3 regions of the Nocardioides dongxiaopingii genome follow, and region 3 is predicted to be linked to each of the others. Evidence: predicted binding sites of a transcription regulator. Region 3 holds the regulator's gene; each other region holds the start of a gene.
The links. The regulator HrcA, encoded in region 3, represses chaperone genes, less so after heat shock. The targets are predictions, from matches to a motif close to TTGGCACTCGNNNNNNNCGAGTGCCAA.

Region 1 (6,359 bases), 710 kb from region 3:
GACGTAGGTCGGCACCGCACCGGCCCCGATCCGTCGTCCACCGGACGGCGCGAAGGCCGGGCGTTCGCGGCCGAGCACGTCGCTGACGAGCTCGGCCATCGCGGCGCCGCGGGCGTGCTCGACGGCGGTGAACGGGGCGACCCGCCGGATCTGCACCTGGACGTCGCCGACCACCATCTCCATCACGTCCTGCGGTCCCTCGCCGGGCAGCACGTCGGCGTCGAAGAGGTGCGCCACGACGTCGGGGAACGACGCCGGCTGGGCCAGCACCGAGCGGGCCGCCTGCACGAAGCGGGTCGGCTGGTCGAGCAGCGCCTCCTCGGTGCAGGTCGCGGCCACCACGTCCCGGCCGCCGGAGCGCTCGTGCAGGACCACGAGGTCCTCGGCGGTCCACTCGTCGGGGGTCCGCAGCACGAGCTCGTCGGTCACCCGGTCGTTGTCGGGGAAGGCCTGGACGCCGACGATGTTGGCGCCGGCCTTGCCGCACTCCGCCGCCAGCTCGGCCAGGGCGCCCGGGCGGTCGGGCAGGGTGACGCGCACTCTCCACAGCATGCCTCCAGCGTCCTCGGCCGTCGTTGCACCCGCAAGTCCCCCGGGTTGCGGTGAGGTTGCATCCAGCCCGGCGTCCGGCTCAGAGGACCTGGATGTCGTCGACCTTCCAGACCCCGTCGGTGAGGACGACGTCCACGAGCACCCGGTTGCGCCCGAGCACCTCGCTCTCGCCGGCCGCGAGACCACGCCCGGAGACGAGCACCTGGTCGACGTAGAGGAGGCAGACGACGTCCTCCCCGCCGCCGGTGCGGACCACCCCTGCTCCACGCACCCGCGCCTCGGTGACGGCCTCGCGCTCGCGGGCGAAGGGGCGGACCTCGCGGCCGAAGACCCGGGCGAAGCGGGCGGCGTAGGCCGGGGTCATGGTCTCCGAGGCGGCCCTCAGGCTGCCGGTGAGGTCGGCGTGGTCGTAGCCGAAGGCCAGCGGGACGGCCGCGACCGCCGCCTCGAGCCCGTCGCCGCCGGGTCCGAGCAGGTCGGCGACCTCGTAGTCGCCGCGGCTGTCGGGCGCGCTCGGGGCGACGTCGGGGCGGGTGAGCGCGAGCGCGACCGTCAGGCCCGAGCCCGCCAGCACCAGGGCGAGCAGGACGACGACGCGACGACGCAGCGGGCCCATCAGCGCACCTCCTCGAACGCCGCGACCAGCCACTCGTCGTCGACCAGGTCGAGCACCACGCGGGTCCGGTACGGGGCCGTGCGCCGTCCGGTCGGCGCCACGGTCGTCACGTCGAGGGTGACCAGGACCTGGGCCCGGTCGGCGACGAGGAGCTCGGTGGCGGCGCCGTCGGGCTCGAGGGCCGCGCTGAGCCGCAGCCGCTGCTCGGAGACCCGGGCGGCGAGGGCCGCCGCGCCGGCGTCGTAGGACGCGACGAACTCGTCGGTGCCCAGGGCGCGCATCGCGTCCATGTCGCGCTCGACGTGTCGGTGGTCGAGGGTGAAGTAGGTCCGCGCCGCGCGGCGCGCGGCGAGGACCGCACGGCCCGCGACGTCGTCCTGCCAGCGGGCCGCGCCGATGTCGGCGGGTCGCTGCGGGGAGACGTCGGGCTCGTTGCGGCGCTCGAGGACGAGCACCGTCGAGGTGGCGAGGACGGCGAGCAGCAGCACCGCGAGGACGACGGTGAGCAGGCGGGAGCCCCCGGCCGGTCGCCGGTCCGGCGCGTGGTGGTCCATCGCCCTCCCTCCCCAGGTCGGCACGGTGCCCGCCCACCCTGTCAGAGCCAGTCGCCCCCCGCGCGGATCTGGGGCACCGAAAAGCGGACCGACCCGCCGCGGTCACCCGCGACGGGTCGGAACGGTGCCGGCGGACCGGCGGGGTGGATCAGTGACCGTGGCCGTGGCCGTGGCCGCCGGCGGCGGCCTCGTCCTCGTCCTCGGGCTTCTCGACGATCAGCGTCTCGGTGGTCAGCAGCATCGCGGCGATGGAGGTCGCGTTGATGAGGGCCGAGCGGGTGACCTTGACCGGGTCGAGGACGCCCTGGGCGACCAGGTCGCCGTAGGTGTCGTCGGCGGCGTTGTAGCCGTTGCCCAGGCCGAGCTCGCGGACCTTGGAGGTCACGACGTAGCCGTTGACGCCGCCGTTCTCGGCGATCCAGCGCAGCGGCTCGTCGGCGGCCTTGCGGACGACGCGGACGCCGAACGCCTCGTCGCCGGTGAGGCCGAGGTCCTTGTCGAGGACCGCGACGGCGTGGATGAGCGCCGAGCCACCGCCGGGGACGATGCCCTCCTCGATGGCCGCGCGGGTCGCGGAGACGGCGTCCTCGATGCGGTGCTTCTTCTCCTTCAGCTCCACCTCGGTGGCGGCGCCGACCTTGATCACGCAGACACCGCCGGCGAGCTTGGCGAGGCGCTCCTGGAGCTTCTCGCGGTCCCAGTCGGAGTCGGTGTTCTCGATCTCGGCCTTGATCTGGTTGACCCGGCCCTCGACCTCGGCGGAGTCGCCCGCGCCGTCGACGATGGTCGTGTTGTCCTTGGTGATGACGACGCGACGCGCGGTGCCGAGCACCTCGAGGCCGACCTGGTCGAGCTTGAGGCCGACCTCGGGGGCGATGACCTGGCCACCGGTCAGCGTCGCGATGTCCTGCATCATCGCCTTGCGGCGGTCGCCGAAGGCCGGGGCCTTCACCGCGACGGCGTTGAAGGTGCCGCGGATCTTGTTGACGACCAGGGTCGACAGCGCCTCACCGTCGACGTCCTCGGCGAGGATGAAGAGCGGCTTGCCGGCCTGGATGACCTTCTCGAGCAGCGGGAGGAGCTCGGAGATCGCCGAGATCTTGCCCTGGTGCAGGAGGATGTAGGGGTCGTCGAGGACGGCCTCCATGCGCTCCGGGTCGGTGACGAAGTACTGGCTGATGTAGCCCTTGTCGAACTGCATGCCCTCGGTGAACTCGAGCTCGGTGCCCATGGTGTTGGACTCCTCGACCGTGATCACGCCGTCCTTGCCGACCTTGTCGAAGGCGTCGGCGAGCAGGTCGCCGATGTGGGCGTCGCGGCTCGAGATGGTGGCGACCGAGGCCATGTCGGCGCGGGTCTCGACCTCGCGGGCGGCCTCGAGCAGGGCGTCGGAGACGGCCTGGGCGGCGAGGTCCATGCCGCGCTTGAGGCCCATCGGGTTGGCGCCGGCCGCGACGGCGCGCAGGCCCTCGTGGACCATCGCCTGGGCGAGCACGGTCGCGGTGGTGGTGCCGTCACCGGCGACGTCGTTGGTCTTGGTGGCGACCTCCTTCGTCAGCTGGGCGCCGAGGTTCTCGAAGGGGTCGTCGAGCTCGATCTCACGGGCGACGGTGACACCGTCGTTGGTGATGGTCGGCGCGCCCCACTTCTTGTCGAGGACCACGTAACGGCCCTTCGGGCCGAGGGTGACCTTGACGGCGTTGGCGAGGGCGTCGACGCCGCGCTCGAGCGCGCGGCGGGCGTTCTCGTCGAACTCCAGGATCTTGGGCATGCGGTGGTGCTCCTTGCCGGGTGTGGTGCGGGGTGTGGTTCAGGGCCAGGACGGCGAACGGGTCGCCCGCCGACTTCACGCACGAGGCGCTCGTCAGGCGGACGACCCGCGCAGCTGATCTGGAAGGATCAGGAAGTGATCAGGAGACGACGGCGAGGACGTCGCGCGCCGAGAGGATGAGGAACTCGTCCCCGGCGTACTTGACCTCGGTGCCGCCGTACTTGCTGTAGATGACCTTGTCGCCGACGGCGACGTCGAGCGGGACGCGGTTGCCGTTGTCGTCGATGCGACCCGGACCCAGCGCCACGACCTCGCCCTCCTGGGGCTTCTCCTTGGCGGTGTCCGGGATGACCAGGCCGGAGGCCGTGGTCTGCTCGGCCTCGAGGGGCTTGACGACGATCCGGTCCTCGAGAGGCTTGATGTTGACCGACACGATGTCGACCTCCACTTTCGTTGTAACTCTGCGGGCTCACGTGGTGGGCCTGCTCGGTGGTACGCCGTCGCGGGGGTCGTACCTCTTCGCAAGCGCTGGCACCCTCGGGTCGAGAGTGCCAGTTCCGAAACTAGCACTCCCCCCTGACGAGTGCCAGGGAGGGTGGGGGTCGACCGGCCGGGCGCCCGTCGCGCCCGCCGGGCCGGAGCCGCCTGCGAAGATCAGGACATGGACCTCGACGCCTTCCACTGGCTGCTGACCGACGACGGTCAGGCCCTGCTGGCGACGGCGACCGCCCTCGTAGCCGGCGGTGACGACGAGCTCGCGGTCCAGACGGCGCTGCGCCGGACGGCGACGCCCGACCGGGTCGCCGCCGCGCTCACCCAGGTGACGCTGCGCCGGCGCGCCGAGGCCAAGCTCGGCGAGCGGGCCGCGCTGCTGTACTTCACCCCCGACGGGCTCGAGCAGGCCACCCGCGCCGCGGTCGCGCGCCACCGGGCCGGCCGGCTGACGGCGTTCGCGACCCGCACCCTGGTCGACCTCGGCTGCGGCATCGGCGGTGACCTGCTCGCCGCCGCCGAGGCCGGCATCACCTGCGTCGGCATCGACCTCGACCCGGTCCGGGTCGCGGTGGCCGGGGCCAACCTGGCCGCCCTCGGCCTCCCGGGGGCGGTGAGCGTGGCCGACGCCACCCGGATCGACACCTCGCCCTTCGACGTCGCCTTCGCCGACCCCGCGCGCCGCTCCGGGGCGGGCCGCACCTGGAGCCCCGACGCCTGGACGCCGCCCTGGACCTTCGTCGAGCGGCTCCTCGCCCGCGACGCCTGCGTGAAGGTGGCCCCCGGAATCCCCCACGACCTGGTACCCGAGGGCGTCGAGGCCGAGTGGGTCAGTGACCGCGGCGAGGTCAAGGAGGCCGCCCTGTGGTCGGGCAGCCTGGCCTCGACCCGTCGCCGGGCCACCGTCATCGGCGACGGCGGCCTGGCCACCCTCACCGAGGACGACGACCCCGGCGCCGCCCACGTCGGCGTCCGCGACGTCGGCGGCTACCTCTACGAGCCCGACGGCGCCGTCATCCGCGCCGGCCTGGTGACCGCGGTCGCGGCCGCGGTCGGCGGTGGGCTGGTCGACGAGCACATCGCCTACGTGACCTCCGACGACTCCTCCCGGACGCCGTTCGCCCGCGGCTACCGCGTGCTCGAGGAGCTCCCCTACCGCGAGAAGCAGCTGAGGGCGGCGCTGCGCGAGCGCGGCGTCGGGACGCTGACGATCAAGAAGCGCGGCGTCGACGTCGTCCCCGAGCAGCTGCGCAAGCGGCTCGCCCTCACCGGTGCCGCCGAGGCCACGATCGTGCTGACCCGGGTCGCCGGGCGGGGCGCCGCGTACCTCGTCGAACCGCTCTGACCCCGGGACGCCGCCGGCAGGGCTCAGCCGAGGCCGGCCTGCTCCGCCGCGATCGTGGTGTCGTCGCCGTGGCCGGTGTGCACCACGGTCCCGGCCGGGAGGGCGAACAGCCGGGCGCGGATGGAGTCCTTGATCAGGTCCTCGTCGCTGAAGCTGCGCCCGGTCGCGCCCGGACCACCGTTGAACAGGGTGTCGCCGGTGAAGACGCAGCCCAGGTCGGGGGCGTACAGGCAGACCGCGCCGGGCGCGTGACCCGGCGTGTGCAGCACCTGCAGCGTCGTCCCGCCGACCTCGATCGTGACGCCGTCGGCGAGGTCGAGGTCCCACAGCGTGGCGGTCTCGTCGTCGGGACCGCCGTGCGTGAGCTCCCACAAGGGACGGTCGGCCGGGTGCAGCATGATCGGCGCCCCGGACCCGCCGTTGGCGGCCGCGCGGAGCGCCGGTGCGACACGACAGTGGTCGTCGTGGGCGTGGGTGAGCACGATCGCCTTGATCGTGCGGTCGCCCACCACGGCCAGGATGTCCTCGACCGAGTGCGGGGCGTCGATGACGACGCACTCGGCGTCGTCGCCGACCACCCAGATGTTGTTGTCGACGTCGAAGGTCTGGCCGTCGAGGCTGAAGGTGCCCGAGGAGACCGCGTGGTCGACCCTGGCCCGGGTGGCCGTCACAGGATCACCACCGAGCGCAGGACGTCGCCGTCGTGCATCTTGGCGAAGGCGGCCTCGACGTCGTCGATGCCGATCTCCTCGGTGACGAACGCGTCGAGGTCGAGCCGGCCCTGGCGGTAGAGGTCGACCAGCATCGGGAAGTCACGGCTCGGCAGGCAGTCGCCGTACCAGCTCGACTTGAGCGAGCCGCCGCGGCCGAACACGTCGATCAGCGGCAGGTCGGGCAGCGTCATGTCGGGCGTCGGGACGCCGACCAGGACGACGGTGCCGGCCAGGTCGCGGGCGTAGAAGGCCTGCTTCCACGTCTCCGGGCGACCCACGGCCTCGACCACGACGTCGGCGCCGTCGGCGCCCTCGT
Region 2 (6,359 bases), 1.7 Mb from region 3:
TCAAGCCCAGCAACGTGCTGCTGCGCGGCGTCGGCTCGGAGACCTACGCCTACCTGTGCGACTTCGGCATCGCCCAGGACCGCACCCCCGGCAACACGGTCACCGGCGCGGTCGCCGGCACCTTCGCCTACCTGGCCCCGGAGCGGCTGCGCGGCGAGCCCGCCACCGCCGCCGCCGACATCTACGCCCTCGGCTGCGTGCTCTGGACGATGGTGGTCGGGTCCGCGCCGTACGCCGGCAGCGACGTCCAGATCGGCATGAGCCACCTCAACGCACCGGTCCCGCGGCTGGTCGACGACTCCCCCGTGGCCCGCGCCGTCAACGACGTCCTGCAGCGCGCGCTCGCCAAGGAGCCGGGCCGCCGCTACCCCGACGCCGGCGCGATGCGCGCCGACCTGCGCGAGCTCGCGCGGGTCGCCGGGGCGCCGCACCCGCCGCTGCGTCCGTTCCCGACCGCCGCCCCGTCCTGGCCGCCGGCGCCACCCTCGGCTCCGTCCTCGGCTCCGGCCGCGGCGGCGGCCGCGGCGGCGGCCGCGGCGGCGGCGAGGCCGAGCCACCCCGGTCCGCCGAGCCACCCCAGCCGGCCGAGCCAGCCGAGCCTGGCCAGCCAGTCGTCGGCGCCGGGTGCGCCGTGGCTGCCGCCGCCCCCGTCCTTCGCCGGCCCGCCGCCGCCCCGCAAGCGCCGCACCGGCCTCATCGTGGCCGGCGTGGTGGCCGCCGTCGTCACGGTGGTCGGCGGCGTCGCCGTGGCCGTGGTGGCCAACGGCGGTGGCGGCGACCCGGTGGCGGACCCGACCGGGTCGACCTCGACCAGCACGACCAGCTCGACCGCCCCGACGTCGCCCACGACCACCGCCCCCACCACGCCGGTCGCCCCGACCACGACGGAGACGGTCGACCCGCCGGAGCCGCCGCCGGAGCCGAGGAAGACCCCGACCCCGACCTACCCCGACGTGCCCGCCGCCTCCGGCGTGCAGATCGAGCTCGGGGCGGCGTCGCTGCGGGCGCCCTCGGGGTGGGGCACCATCGACCGGGGCATCGTGCAGGACGGCGTCGGCGCGCGCGACTACGGCGACACCGAGGGCTACTACTCCTCGGTCTTCATCCGGCGCAGCGAGCCCGTCATCCCCATCACCTCGCCCGAGCTGCTCGAGATCGCGGCCGAGGCAGCCGTCGAGAACCTCGACGAGGCCGACGACACCATCGAGCTCAAGTTCAGCGGTCTCATGCCGCGGGCCTGGCTCGACGGCGAGCGCGCGGTGCGCATCCGCGCGTCGTACTTCTCGACCAAGGACAACCTGTCGTTCACCGAGGAGACGTGGTTCGCCCAGCGCGGCACGTACCTCTACCGCGTGACCTTCCAGCACAGCCGGTCGGACTCGCAGGCCGCCCGCCGCGGCCAGATCGACCCGATGGTCGTCTCCTTCCGCTGGCGCTGACGCCCCCAGCCGACGGGGCGGCGTCCGGGCGGCGTCGTCCTCGACGTCTATCGCCCCACCCGTCACTCCGTCGCACGAAACTCACGCTCCTTGGCCGAAACTTCGTGCCAGGAAAGGGAGTTTCACCGCCTCAGCGGTGAAACTCCCGGCAGGTGCGGGCCGCGCGTCGATGAGGGCGCAAGCGCGCCGGAGCTCGACATCCGTCATCGCTCTGCACGACGTCACCAACCCCCTCAGCCCCACGGGGCACACCGGCGGACGGAACTCCCGCTCCTGGGCCGAAACTTCATGCAAGGAGCGGGAGATTCACCGCTTCAGCGGTGAAACTCCCGCCAGGTCCCGCGGCGGACGCGCGCAGGAACCGGACGAACGACACCGGCCCGCCCCCAGGAGGGGACGGGCCGGTGGTGGTGCGGGTCAGGCAGCGGCGGGACTCAGAAGTCCATGCCGCCCATGCCGCCGGACGGGTCGCCGCCCATGGGCGCCGCCTTCTCCGGCTTGTCGGCCACGACGGCCTCGGTGGTGAGGAACAGCGCCGCGATGGAGGCGGCGTTCTGCAGCGCGGAGCGCGTCACCTTGGCGGGGTCGATGATGCCCTCGGCGATCATGTCGACGTAGTCACCGGTCGCGGCGTTGAGGCCGTGACCCGCGGTGAGGTTGGCGACCTTCTCCGCCACGACGCCGCCCTCGAGGCCGGCGTTGATGGCGATCTGCTTGAGCGGGGCCGAGGTCGCGACGCGGACGATGTTCGCGCCGGTGGCCTCGTCGCCGACCAGGTCGAGCTTGTCGAACGCAGTGGCCGCGGCCTGGACGAGCGCCACGCCACCGCCGGCGACGATGCCCTCCTCGACGGCCGCCTTCGCGTTGCGAACGGCGTCCTCGATGCGGTGCTTGCGCTCCTTGAGCTCGACCTCGGTGGCCGCGCCGACCTTGATGACCGCAACGCCGCCGGCCAGCTTGGCCAGGCGCTCCTGCAGCTTCTCGCGGTCGTAGTCGGAGTCGGACTTCTCGATCTCGGCGCGGATCTGGTTGACCCGGCCCTCGATCTGGCCCTGGTCGCCGGCACCCTCGACGATGGTGGTCTCGTCCTTGGTGATGACGACCTTGCGGGCCTGGCCGAGCAGCTCGACGCCGGCGGTCTCGAGCTTGAGGCCGACCTCCTCGGAGATGACCTGGCCACCGGTGAGGATGGCGATGTCCTGCAGCATGGCCTTGCGGCGGTCACCGAAGCCGGGGGCCTTGACGGCGACCGACTTGAAGGTGCCACGGATCTTGTTCACGACCAGCGTGGACAGCGCCTCGCCGTCGACGTCCTCGGCGATGATCAGCAGCGGCTTGCCGGACTGCATGACCTTCTCGAGCAGCGGCAGCAGGTCCTTGACGTTGCTGACCTTGGAGTTGGCGATGAGGACGTAGGGGTCCTCCAGCACGGTCTCCATGCGCTCGGGGTCGGTGACGAAGTAGGCCGAGATGTAGCCCTTGTCGAAGCGCATGCCCTCGGTGAGCTCGAGGTCGATCCCGAAGGTGTTCGACTCCTCGACCGTGATCACGCCCTCCTTGCCGACCTTGTCCATCGCCTCGGCGATGGCGTCACCGACGGTGGTGTCGCCACCGGCGGAGATGGTGGCCGTGGCCGCGATCTGCTCGCGGGTCTCGACCTCCTTGGCCATGGCCTGCAGCTGCTCGGCGACCGCCACGACGGCGGCCTCGATGCCACGCTTGAGACCCATCGGGTTCGCGCCGGCGGCCACGTTGCGCAGGCCCTCGCGGACCATCGCCTGGGCCAGCACGGTGGCCGTCGTCGTGCCGTCGCCGGCGACGTCGTCGGTCTTCTTCGCGACCTCCTTGACCAGCTCGGCGCCGATCTTCTCGTAGGGGTCCTCGAGCTCGATCTCCTTGGCGATGCTCACACCGTCGTTGGTGATCGTGGGGGCACCCCACTTCTTCTCGAGCACGACGTTGCGGCCCTTGGGACCGAGAGTGACCTTGACGGCGTCGGCGAGCGTGTTCATGCCACGCTCGAGGCCGCGCCGGGCCTCCTCGTTGAAAGCAATCAGCTTGGGCATAACTCCTGGAGTTCCTTGCCTGTGGAGTTGGGGGTACGGAGTGGTGGGCTGCCCGCGACGGACGATCTCCGCACGACCCGGCGAACCCTGCTCGCCGGCGCTGAAGACCTCAGCTGACACCGCTCCGGTTGTCACTCTCATGGTAAGAGTGCCAGCCTCATGTTTAGCACTCGCCCCCCGAGAGTGACAACCCGGTCGTCGCCGGAGGAGGCCCGGGGCGCGGGTCGAGGGCGTGGGTCAGAGGCGCGTGGCGAGCGCCGCGGCGAGCGCGGTCGCGTTGACCGGGAGGATCGGGAGGTACAGGCCCGGCTCGGTGACCTCGACCTCGCTGACGACGAGGCGGCCGTCGAGGTGGAGCAGGTCGACCCGGGCGTAGACCAGGTCGGCGCCGGTGCGCGTGGACGCCGCCGCGACGGCGTCGACGGCGAGCCGGGCGGCAGCGTCGTCGAGCGGCACGGCGGTGGTGGTGCCTCCGTGCCGCTCGTGCACCCGGACGTCGTGACCACCGGTGCGCTTCACGGCCTGCGACACCGGCCGGCCGCCGAGGACGAAGACCGACTGCTCGCCCTCGGTGTGCACCGAGTCGACGAGCGGCTGGACCAGCCACGGGCCGGCGCTGCCGGACCCGCCGGGACGCCAGGCGGCGGCGTCCGCGACGACCTCGACACCGACCCCGGACGCCCCGACCCGGGGCTTGACCACGGCGGTGCCGAACCGCGCGACCGCGGTCCGGACGGCGTCCGCGTCGCCGGCGAGCACGCTCGGCACGACGGGCAGGTCGGTGTGCCCCGCGAGGTCGAGCAGGTAGCTCTTGTCGGTGTTCCACCGGAACGCCGCCGCCCCGTTGATGAGGGCCGGCCCGATCCGTTCGGCCCAGTCGAGGAACTCCCGGCGTCGGTCCTGGTAGTCCCAGGTGGAGCGCACCGCGACGAGGCGGGCGCCGGCCCAGTCGACGGACGGGTCGTCCCACACGGCCCAGCGGCTGCTCAGGCCGAGCCCGGCCAGGGCGGCGTCGAGGAGCTCGTGACCGGGCTCGCCGAACGGGCGGCCGGCCGAGGTCACCAGCAGGACGTCGAGCACCCGCCCAGCCTAGGCAGCCGGTCCGGCGACCGGCCGGCGCTCCGGGTCAGGGCGGCGTCGGCGCGTGGTGGCCGAACGGCACCCGGTCGTGCAGGCCGAGCGCGGTGAGCACCGAGGGCAGCAGCGCGGCCGCCGTGCGCCGGTAGCCGAGCGCGCTGGGGTGGAACCGGTCGAGGCTGAACATCTCGTCGGGGTTGGTGATGAAGAACGGCCCCACCACCCGCGCGAGCGACACCGCGTGCGCCCCCGTGCGGACGGCGGCGGCGGCCTGCGCCGTCGCGAGCTGGCGTGACGCGCGCGAGCCGAGCGCGCGCAGCGGCTGCGGCACCGGCCGCAGCGCGCCGAGGTCTGGGCAGGTGCCGACGACCACCTCGGCGCCGCGCTCGCGCAGCCGGCGGACGGCGTCCTCCAGGTGACGCACCGACACCGCGACCGGCACCCGGTGGGTGACGTCGTTGCCGCCGACCACGACGACGGCGACGTCGGGGCGGTAGCCGTCCGGGAGCGTGGCGAGCTGCGCGGCGAGCATCGAGCTCTCCGAGCCGACCACGGCCACCGTGCGCAGCCGCACCGCACGGTGGGTCCGCTTGGCCAGTCCCTTCGCGAGCCGGCCGCCCAGGGTGTCCTTGCGGCGCTCGGCCCCGAGCCCGGCCGCGATGGAGTCGCCGACGAGGAGCAGGTCGAGCGGGTCCCCGTACGACGAGCGCCAGATCCGGTCGGCGTCGGGCGGGCTCTCCCCCAGCGGCTTGCCGATCAGCCGGCGCGCGGTCGCGGCCTGCCGGGCGAGCAGCCCGCGGGCGCCGTACGCACCGCCGAGGACACCGGCGGCGCCCGTGGCGGCGAGGAGGGTCAGTGGTCGGGACGGCATGGCCCCATCTCACGCACGGGTCGTTGAACGGACGGTGTCGATCTCGGGGGTGCCCGCGCGTCATCTCGGTGACAGACTTCCCACGACCCAGAAAGAGGACGCCATGACGACGACCTACGCCATCCTGCTGCCCGGCGACGAGAACGCCTGGGAGGCCCTCTCCCCCGACGAGCAGGCCGCCGTGTTCGCCCGGCACGACGCCTTCTCGACCGCCCTCGAGGCCCGCGGCCACCGGATCACCGGAGGCGCCGAGCTCACCCACTCCCGCGAGACCCGGCAGGTGCGTCGCGTCGGCGGTGAGGTCGTCGTCACCGACGGGCCCTACGCCGAGACCGTCGAGCAGCTCTCGGGCTTCTACCTCGTCGAGTCCGACGACGTCGACGACCTGGTCGAGGTGGCCGCGATGCTGGCCGACGACGGCGACGGTGCCGTCGAGGTCCGCGCCTGCCAGCCCGGGCCCGACGCGGGCGCGGCGGACGCATGAGCCGCTTCCTGCTGCTGATGGCCGAGGCCGGGCACTTCGACGCGTGGGACGCCGCCGACGACGCGCTGCGCGACCGGGTCGTGGCCGACTTCCAGGCCTTCGACCGGGCCGTCCGCGAGCGGGGCGCGGTGGTCGGCGGCGAGGCGTTGAGCCGGCCGGAGACCGCTCGCACCGTCCGGCCGGCCGGGGCGGACGACGTCCGCCCGGTGACGGCCGGCCCGTTCGCCGAGACCGTCGAGCAGCTCGGCGGCTTCTACCTGGTCGACGTCCCCGACCTCGCCGCCGCGGTCGAGCTCGCGACGCTGCTGCCGCGCGAGTACGCCGTCGAGGTGCGCGAGTGCGTCGACGTCCCGGACTTCTGACCGGGCGCCCGCCCCGCGACCCGACGTGACCCTCGAGCGGCTGTTGCGCGAGGAGTGGGG
Region 3 (6,359 bases):
CGGCACAACCTGGCCTACTGGCGCGGCGGCGACTGGTGGGGCGTCGGGCCCGGCGCGCACTCCCACGTCGGCGGGACCCGCTGGTGGAACGTCCGGCACCCCGTCCCCTACGCCGAGCGGCTCGCCTCCGGGCTGAGCCCCGCGCACGCCCGCGAGGTGCTCGACGACGACACCCGCCGGCTGGAGCGGGTGCTGCTGGAGGTGCGGCTCGCCGAGGGCCTGGCCCTCGACGTGCTGGAGTCGACCGACGGGGTGGGGCCGGTCGTCGAGGCCGGGCTCGCGGTCGTCGACGACGGGCGGCTGCTGCTCACCCGGCCCGGCCGGCTGCTCGCCGACGCCGTCGTCCGCGACCTGCTGGGCTGACCCGCCGGGCTGACTGGCCGGGGTCAGCCGGTGACGAAGTCGATGAGCTCCTCGACGCGGCCGAGCAGCGCCGGCTCGAGGTCGTGGAAGGAGCCGACCCGGCCGAGGATCTGCTTCCAGGCGCGGGCGATGTCGGCCTGGTCGCGGTGCGGCCAGCCGAGGTGCTGGCAGACGCCCTTCTTCCACTCGATGCTGCGCGGGACGTCGGGCCAGCGCTCGAGCCCGACCCGGCCGGGCTTCACCGCGGCCCAGACGTCGACGTAGGGGTGCCCGACGATCAGCACGTGCTTCCCGACCGGCGAGGACGCGACCGCCTGGGCGATCCGGCTCTCCTTGGAGCCGGGCACCAGGTGGTCGACGAGCACGCCGACGCGGCGCTCGGGGCCGGGTCGGAAGTCGCGCAGGTGCTCGGCGAGGTCGTCGACGCCGTCGAGGTACTCCACGACGACGCCCTCGATGCGCAGGTCGTCACCCCACACCTTCTCGACGAGCTCGGCGTCGTGCCGGCCCTCGACGAAGATCCGGCTCGCCCGCGCGACCCGGGCCCGGGCGTCGTGCACCGCGACCGACCCGGACGCCGTGCGCGTGGGCCGGGCGGGCGCGCCGGCTCGGGCCGGGGGCCTGAGGATGACCGGCCGGCCCTCGAGCAGGAAGCCGGGGCCGAGCGGGAAGGTGCGGCGCTTGCCGCGCCGGTCCTCGAGCGTGAGCGTGTCGAGGTCGCGGTCGACCGCGACGATCTCGCCGACGAAGTCGGTCATGACCTCCTCGACGACGAGCCCGGGGTCGGCCGCCGCCTCGGCGGCGCGCCCGCGCTTGGGCGCGCGCCAGTCTCCGGACAGGACGTCGGTGCCGTAGCGATCCACCCGCTCACGCTAGGCGCGGGCACCGACAGCGGCGGTCAGGACGCGCCGTTGGCGCCGTCCTGTGACGTGGGGGACCCGCCCGCGTCGACGTCGGTTTCCTCGGGCTGCTCGGCCGTCTTGCCGCCGGTCAGCAGGTCGTCGACGGTCTCGCCGTCGTCGAGACCGCCGGCCAGCGGGTTGTCGTCACCGGGCACCAGGTCGGCGGGCAGCTGCTCGTCGCTGATGCCCTCGGGTGCGGACTCGTTCTCGGACTCGCTCATGGTGCGAACCTACGACGCCGTCGCGCCGGCGGGACCACCTGGGCGGGCGTGCTCAGATGAGGGGGAGCCGCTTCTGCGCCCGCGGGAGCTGCTCGTAGGCCCGGCGGACGGCGTCCTCGAGGTGGCGCACGGGGAAGGGCCACTCGGCCTGGGCGAGCGCGTCGGCGGCCGGGACGCCACGGCCGGCGAGGTCGCGGATCGTCTCGGCCATCACGCCGATGGCGTTGCGCTGGTCCTCGAGGAACTCGCGGTCGACCACGGCCCCGTGGCCCGGCACGACGACGGTGGCGGCCGTGGTGAGGCCGAGGACGACGTCGAGGGACAGCGGCCACTCGAGCGGGAAGCAGTCGGGCCCGAACCCGGGGGTCGCCTCGCGGTCGGCCGACTCCTCGACCAGGTCGCCGGCCAGGACGACGTCGACGTCGGGGATGCGGGCCACCAGGTCGCCGGCGGTGTGGCCGCGCCCGGGGTGGACCAGCTCGACCTGGCGGTCGCCGAGGTCGACGACCACCGCCGAGGAGAAGGTGTGGTCGGGCACGACGACGTCGCTGGCGACCACCTCGGCCGCGTGCGGGTCGTCGGCGCCGTCGTCGGGGTCGGCGTAGCGCTGCTTGACGCGCTCCACGGCCGCGGCGACGTTCGCGGCCGCCGTCTCGTGCGCGCGGATCGGCACCTCGCCGTAGGCCGCCCGCAGGGTGGCGTTGCCGAGCACGTGGTCGAAGTGCTCGTGGGTGTTGACCACCTCGACCACCTCGACGCCGGGGCCGAGCCCGAGCGCGGCGACGTCGGCGACGACCTGGCGCGCCGCGGAGCCCGAGGCGAGCGTGTCGACGACGAGCAGCCCGCGCTCACCGCGCACGAGCGTCACGTTGACGTCGAACCACGCGTGGCGCGCGACCCAGACCCGGTCGGCGATCTCGGTGAACGGCATGGGGCGAGCGTACGGACGCCCGGCCCCACCCTCAGCAGAGGCCGGCGTGCAGCTCCGTGCGCAGCAGCTCGCCGAGCTCCTCGGTGGTGCTCGCGACCCGGCGGAAGACCAGCCGGTGCACGTGGGAGCCCTCGACGTCGACCCACTGGACGTCGACCCCGGCGGGGGAGAGGCCGGCGAGCGCGACGCCGATGACGTCCGCGAGCCGGGTGCCGGTGGTCGTGCTGACCGCCCGGCGCAGCTCGTCCTGGTGGCAGAGGTTGGCGTGCTCGGTCGAGCGCTGGAGGTAGCCGCCGTTCAGCAGGTGCTCGGCGGAGCGGAAGTGCTCGACCGGGACCCGCTGCCGCCCGTCGCCGGGGGCCGTGGGCTGCGACAGCACGACGAGGTCGACGACGAGGACGAGGGTCTCGCGCTCGTCGCAGCAGCACTCGCAGGTCTCGAGGCCCCGGGTCTCGAGCCGCCCGCCGAGGGTGACGACGGCCTCCCGCTCGGTCGAGCCGGGGCGGCCGACGCCGCTCTCGAGGGTGAGCAGGGCGCGGCGGCCGTCGGCGGCGGCGGCCGCGAGCCGGGTGCCGACCGGGCTGGAGAACGTGGGGACGCCCCCGAGGTCCTGCATGCCGAGCTCGCCGCCGGACTCGCCGAGGTCGCCGAGCACGTCCTCGACGCCGTCGACGACGAGGTTCACCCCGGCGGGGCAGGCCAGGATGCTGCGGGCCGCACGGGCGAGCCGGGCCGGCTCGGACTGCCAGGGGCCGGTGGTGGTGCTGCGGTGGTCGAGCGAGGTCATCGGAACTCCTCCAGACGAATAAGGCAAGCCTAACCTACATCTCCCCGGGGATGACAAGTGCCGTCACGACGAGGCGGTAGGCTTGGCACTCCCGGACGACGAGTGCCAGCACCCGCCGGCGGGTCAGCGGCAGCGGACAGGAGGCGGCATGCAGGAGGAACGACGGCTCGCCGTCCTTCGTGCGATCGTCGAGGACTACGTCTCGACCGAGGAGCCGGTCGGGTCCAAGGCCCTCGTCGAGCGGCACGGCCTCAACGTCTCCCCGGCCACGGTCCGCAACGACATGGCCGCCCTGGAGGACGAGGGCTACCTCACCCAGCCGCACACCAGCGCGGGCCGGGTGCCCACCGACAAGGGCTACCGCCTCTTCGTCGACCGGCTGACCACGGTCAAGCCGATGACCGGTGCGGAGAAGCGCGCCATCTCCAGCTTCCTCGACGGTGCCGTCGACCTCGACGAGATCGTCACCCGCTCGGTGCGGCTGCTCTCGCAGCTGACCCGCCAGGTCGCCGTCGTGCAGTACCCCACGCTCTCGCGCTCGACGGTGCGCCACGTCGAGCTGGTCGCCCTCGCCCCTGACCGGCTGCTGGCGGTGCTGATCCTCAGCAGCGGTCGCGTCGAGCAGCGCCTGGTCGAGCTGGGTTCGCCGATCGCCGACGACGACCTCGCCCGGCTCCGCACCCGCGTGAACCTCAGCGCCACCGGCGAGGTGATCGCCGAGGCCGCCACCGCGCTGCGCGACCTCGCCGAGGCCGAGCCCGGACCCAGCGCGCTGGTCGCCGGCGTCCTGGTCGACGCGATGAGCGACCACCGCTCCGACTCGCGGGTCGCCGTGGGCGGCGCCGCCAACCTCGCCCGCTACGGCGACAGCTTCGACTCCGCGGTCCGTCCGCTCCTCGAGGCGCTGGAGGAGCACGTGGTGCTCCTCAAGCTGATGGGGGAGGCCTCCGCGGCCGGCACCGTCACCGTCCGGATCGGCGCCGAGGGCCCGATCGAGCAGTTCTCCTCCACCAGCGTGGTCACCACGGGCTACGGCCCGCACGACGACGCGCTGGCCACGCTCGGCATCGTCGGCCCGACCCGGATGGACTACCCGGGCACGATGGCAGCGGTGCGTGCGGTCGCCCGCTACGTCTCCCGGATCCTCGACGAGGCCTGAGGCCTCCATCCCACCCCAGCACCACACCCACGACCCCTCGCACGAAGGAACACAGTTGAGCCAGGACCTGTACGACCTCCTCGGGGTGTCGCGCGACGCAGACGCCGACGCCCTCAAGAAGGCCTACCGAAAGCTCGCCCGGCAGCTCCACCCCGACGTCAACCCGGACCCCGAGACCCAGGAGCGGTTCAAGGAGGTCTCGGCGGCCTACGAGGTGCTCTCCGACCCGCAGAAGCGGGCGGCCTACGACCGGGGCGGCGACCCGTTCGGCGGCGGCTTCGGCCAGGGCGCCGGCTTCTCGTTCACCGACATCATGGACGCCTTCTTCGGCGGCCAGGGTGGTCCGGGCGGTCAGGGTGGGGGCGGTCGCGGCCCGCGGTCGCGGATGCGGCGCGGCCAGGACGCCCTGATCCGCATCGAGATCGACCTGGCCGAGGCCGCCTTCGGCGTCTCGCGCGAGCTCAAGGTCGACACCGCCGTCCTGTGCACCGCCTGCCAGGGCGACGGCGCCGCGCCCGGCAGCCACCCCGTGCCGTGCGAGACCTGCCGCGGCCAGGGCGAGGTCGCCCACGTGCAGCGCTCGTTCCTGGGCGAGGTGCGCACGCTGCGCCCGTGCGCCGCCTGCCGCGGCTTCGGCACGATCATCCCGGAGCCGTGCCGCGAGTGCTCCGGCGACGGCCGGGTCCGTTCGCGCCGCACCCTCACGGTCAAGATCCCCGGCGGCGTCGACACCGGCACCCGGGTCCAGCTCGCCGAGCAGGGTGAGATCGGCCCCGGCGGCGGGCCGGCCGGCGACCTGTACGTCGAGATCCAGGTCGCCGCGCACGAGACCTTCACCCGCCACGGCAACGACCTGCACTGCACGGTCACGCTGCCGATGACCGCGGCCGCCCTCGGCACCACCCTCACGCTGCCGACCCTGGAGGCCGACGTCGAGGGGGCCGGGTCCTCGGCAGGCGCCGACCCCGGCGTCGAGACGTCGTTCGACCTCGTCATCGAGCCCGGCACGCAGTCCGGCTCGCAGGAGGTGCTGCGGGGTCGCGGCGTCCCCGGCCTGCGCGGCGGACGCGGCGACCTGGTCGTCTCCGTGGTCGTCGAGACGCCCGGTCGGCTCGACGCCCGCCAGGAGGAGCTGCTGCGCGAGCTCGCCGCCCTGCGCGGCGAGGAGCAGCCGACCGGTCAGGTCAAGGCCCAGCAGAAGTCCGTCTTCGGTCGCCTCTTCGGTCACTGAGCAGCGCCGTGTCGCTCCCCGTCCACCTCGTCCCCTCGCTCGGCAACCCGGCCCCGGCGGCCGGCGACCGGGTCGAGGTCGAGGGCGACGAGGCGCACCACGCCGTCGCGGTGCGGCGGACCCGCGTCGGCGAGCGCCTGGTGCTCACCGACGGCGCCGGCACGTCGGTGACCGGCACGGTGGCCGAGACCGGCAAGCGCCGGCTCGCGGTGGTCGTCGACGCGGTCGACGTCGTGCCGGAGCCGTCACCCGCGATCACCGTCGTGCAGGCCCTGCCGAAGGGCGACCGCGGCGAGCTCGCCGTCGAGGTGCTCACCGAGGTGGGGGTCGCCGAGGTCGTCCCGTGGGCCGCGTCCCGGTCGGTCGCGGTCTGGAAGGGCGAGCGCGCCGAGAAGTCGCTGGCCCGCTGGCGGGCGACGGCACGCGAGGCGGCCAAGCAGGCCCGCCGCTCCTGGCACCCGGTGGTGACCCCGCTGGCGAGCACCGCGGACGTCGTCCGGCTGGTCGCCGGGGCCGACCTCGCGGTGGTCCTGCACGAGGCCTCCACGTCGCCGCTCGCCGCGATCGCGGTGCCGGCGTCCGGGCGGGTCGTGGTGGTCGTGGGCCCCGAGGGTGGCCTGAGCGACGACGAGGTCGCGGCCCTCGTCGCGGCCGGTGCGCACGGCGTCCGGCTCGGTGCGGAGGTGCTGCGGACCTCCACCGCCGGGGTCGTCGCCGTCGGCGCGCTGCTGGCTCGCACCCCGCGCTGGTCCTGACCCTCAGCGG

Region 1: the regulator HrcA is predicted to act here: its motif matches at 4,057-4,083, upstream of groES (co-chaperone GroES).
Region 2: the regulator HrcA is predicted to act here: its motif matches at 3,634-3,660, upstream of groL (chaperonin GroEL).

Annotation. Positions count from the first base shown of each region.
Region 1 is NZ_CP040695.2:1,282,391-1,288,749, reverse strand. It holds gene FE634_RS06190 (GNAT family N-acetyltransferase) at 1-552, opposite strand, end outside; gene FE634_RS06185 (hypothetical protein) at 632-1,168, opposite strand; gene FE634_RS06180 (hypothetical protein) at 1,168-1,722, opposite strand; gene groL (chaperonin GroEL) at 1,871-3,493, opposite strand; gene groES (co-chaperone GroES) at 3,633-3,926, opposite strand; gene FE634_RS06165 (class I SAM-dependent methyltransferase) at 4,155-5,330, shown strand; gene FE634_RS06160 (MBL fold metallo-hydrolase) at 5,354-6,001, opposite strand; gene FE634_RS06155 (S-(hydroxymethyl)mycothiol dehydrogenase) at 5,998-6,359, opposite strand, start outside.
Region 2 is NZ_CP040695.2:3,650,331-3,656,689, forward strand. It holds gene FE634_RS17190 (serine/threonine-protein kinase) at 1-1,439, shown strand, start outside; gene groL (chaperonin GroEL) at 1,874-3,505, opposite strand; gene FE634_RS17200 (ATP-grasp domain-containing protein) at 3,743-4,585, opposite strand; gene FE634_RS17205 (SGNH/GDSL hydrolase family protein) at 4,632-5,453, opposite strand; gene FE634_RS17210 (YciI family protein) at 5,557-5,937, shown strand; gene FE634_RS17215 (YciI family protein) at 5,934-6,299, shown strand; gene FE634_RS17220 (RNA polymerase sigma factor) at 6,325-6,359, shown strand, end outside.
Region 3 is NZ_CP040695.2:1,988,996-1,995,354, forward strand. It holds gene hemW (radical SAM family heme chaperone HemW) at 1-363, shown strand, start outside; gene FE634_RS09340 (DUF3097 domain-containing protein) at 387-1,226, opposite strand; gene FE634_RS09345 (hypothetical protein) at 1,262-1,486, opposite strand; gene FE634_RS09350 (MBL fold metallo-hydrolase) at 1,539-2,417, opposite strand; gene FE634_RS09355 (hypothetical protein) at 2,449-3,204, opposite strand; gene hrcA (heat-inducible transcriptional repressor HrcA) at 3,353-4,363, shown strand; gene dnaJ (molecular chaperone DnaJ) at 4,419-5,594, shown strand; gene FE634_RS09370 (16S rRNA (uracil(1498)-N(3))-methyltransferase) at 5,603-6,349, shown strand; gene FE634_RS09375 (winged helix DNA-binding domain-containing protein) at 6,353-6,359, opposite strand, start outside.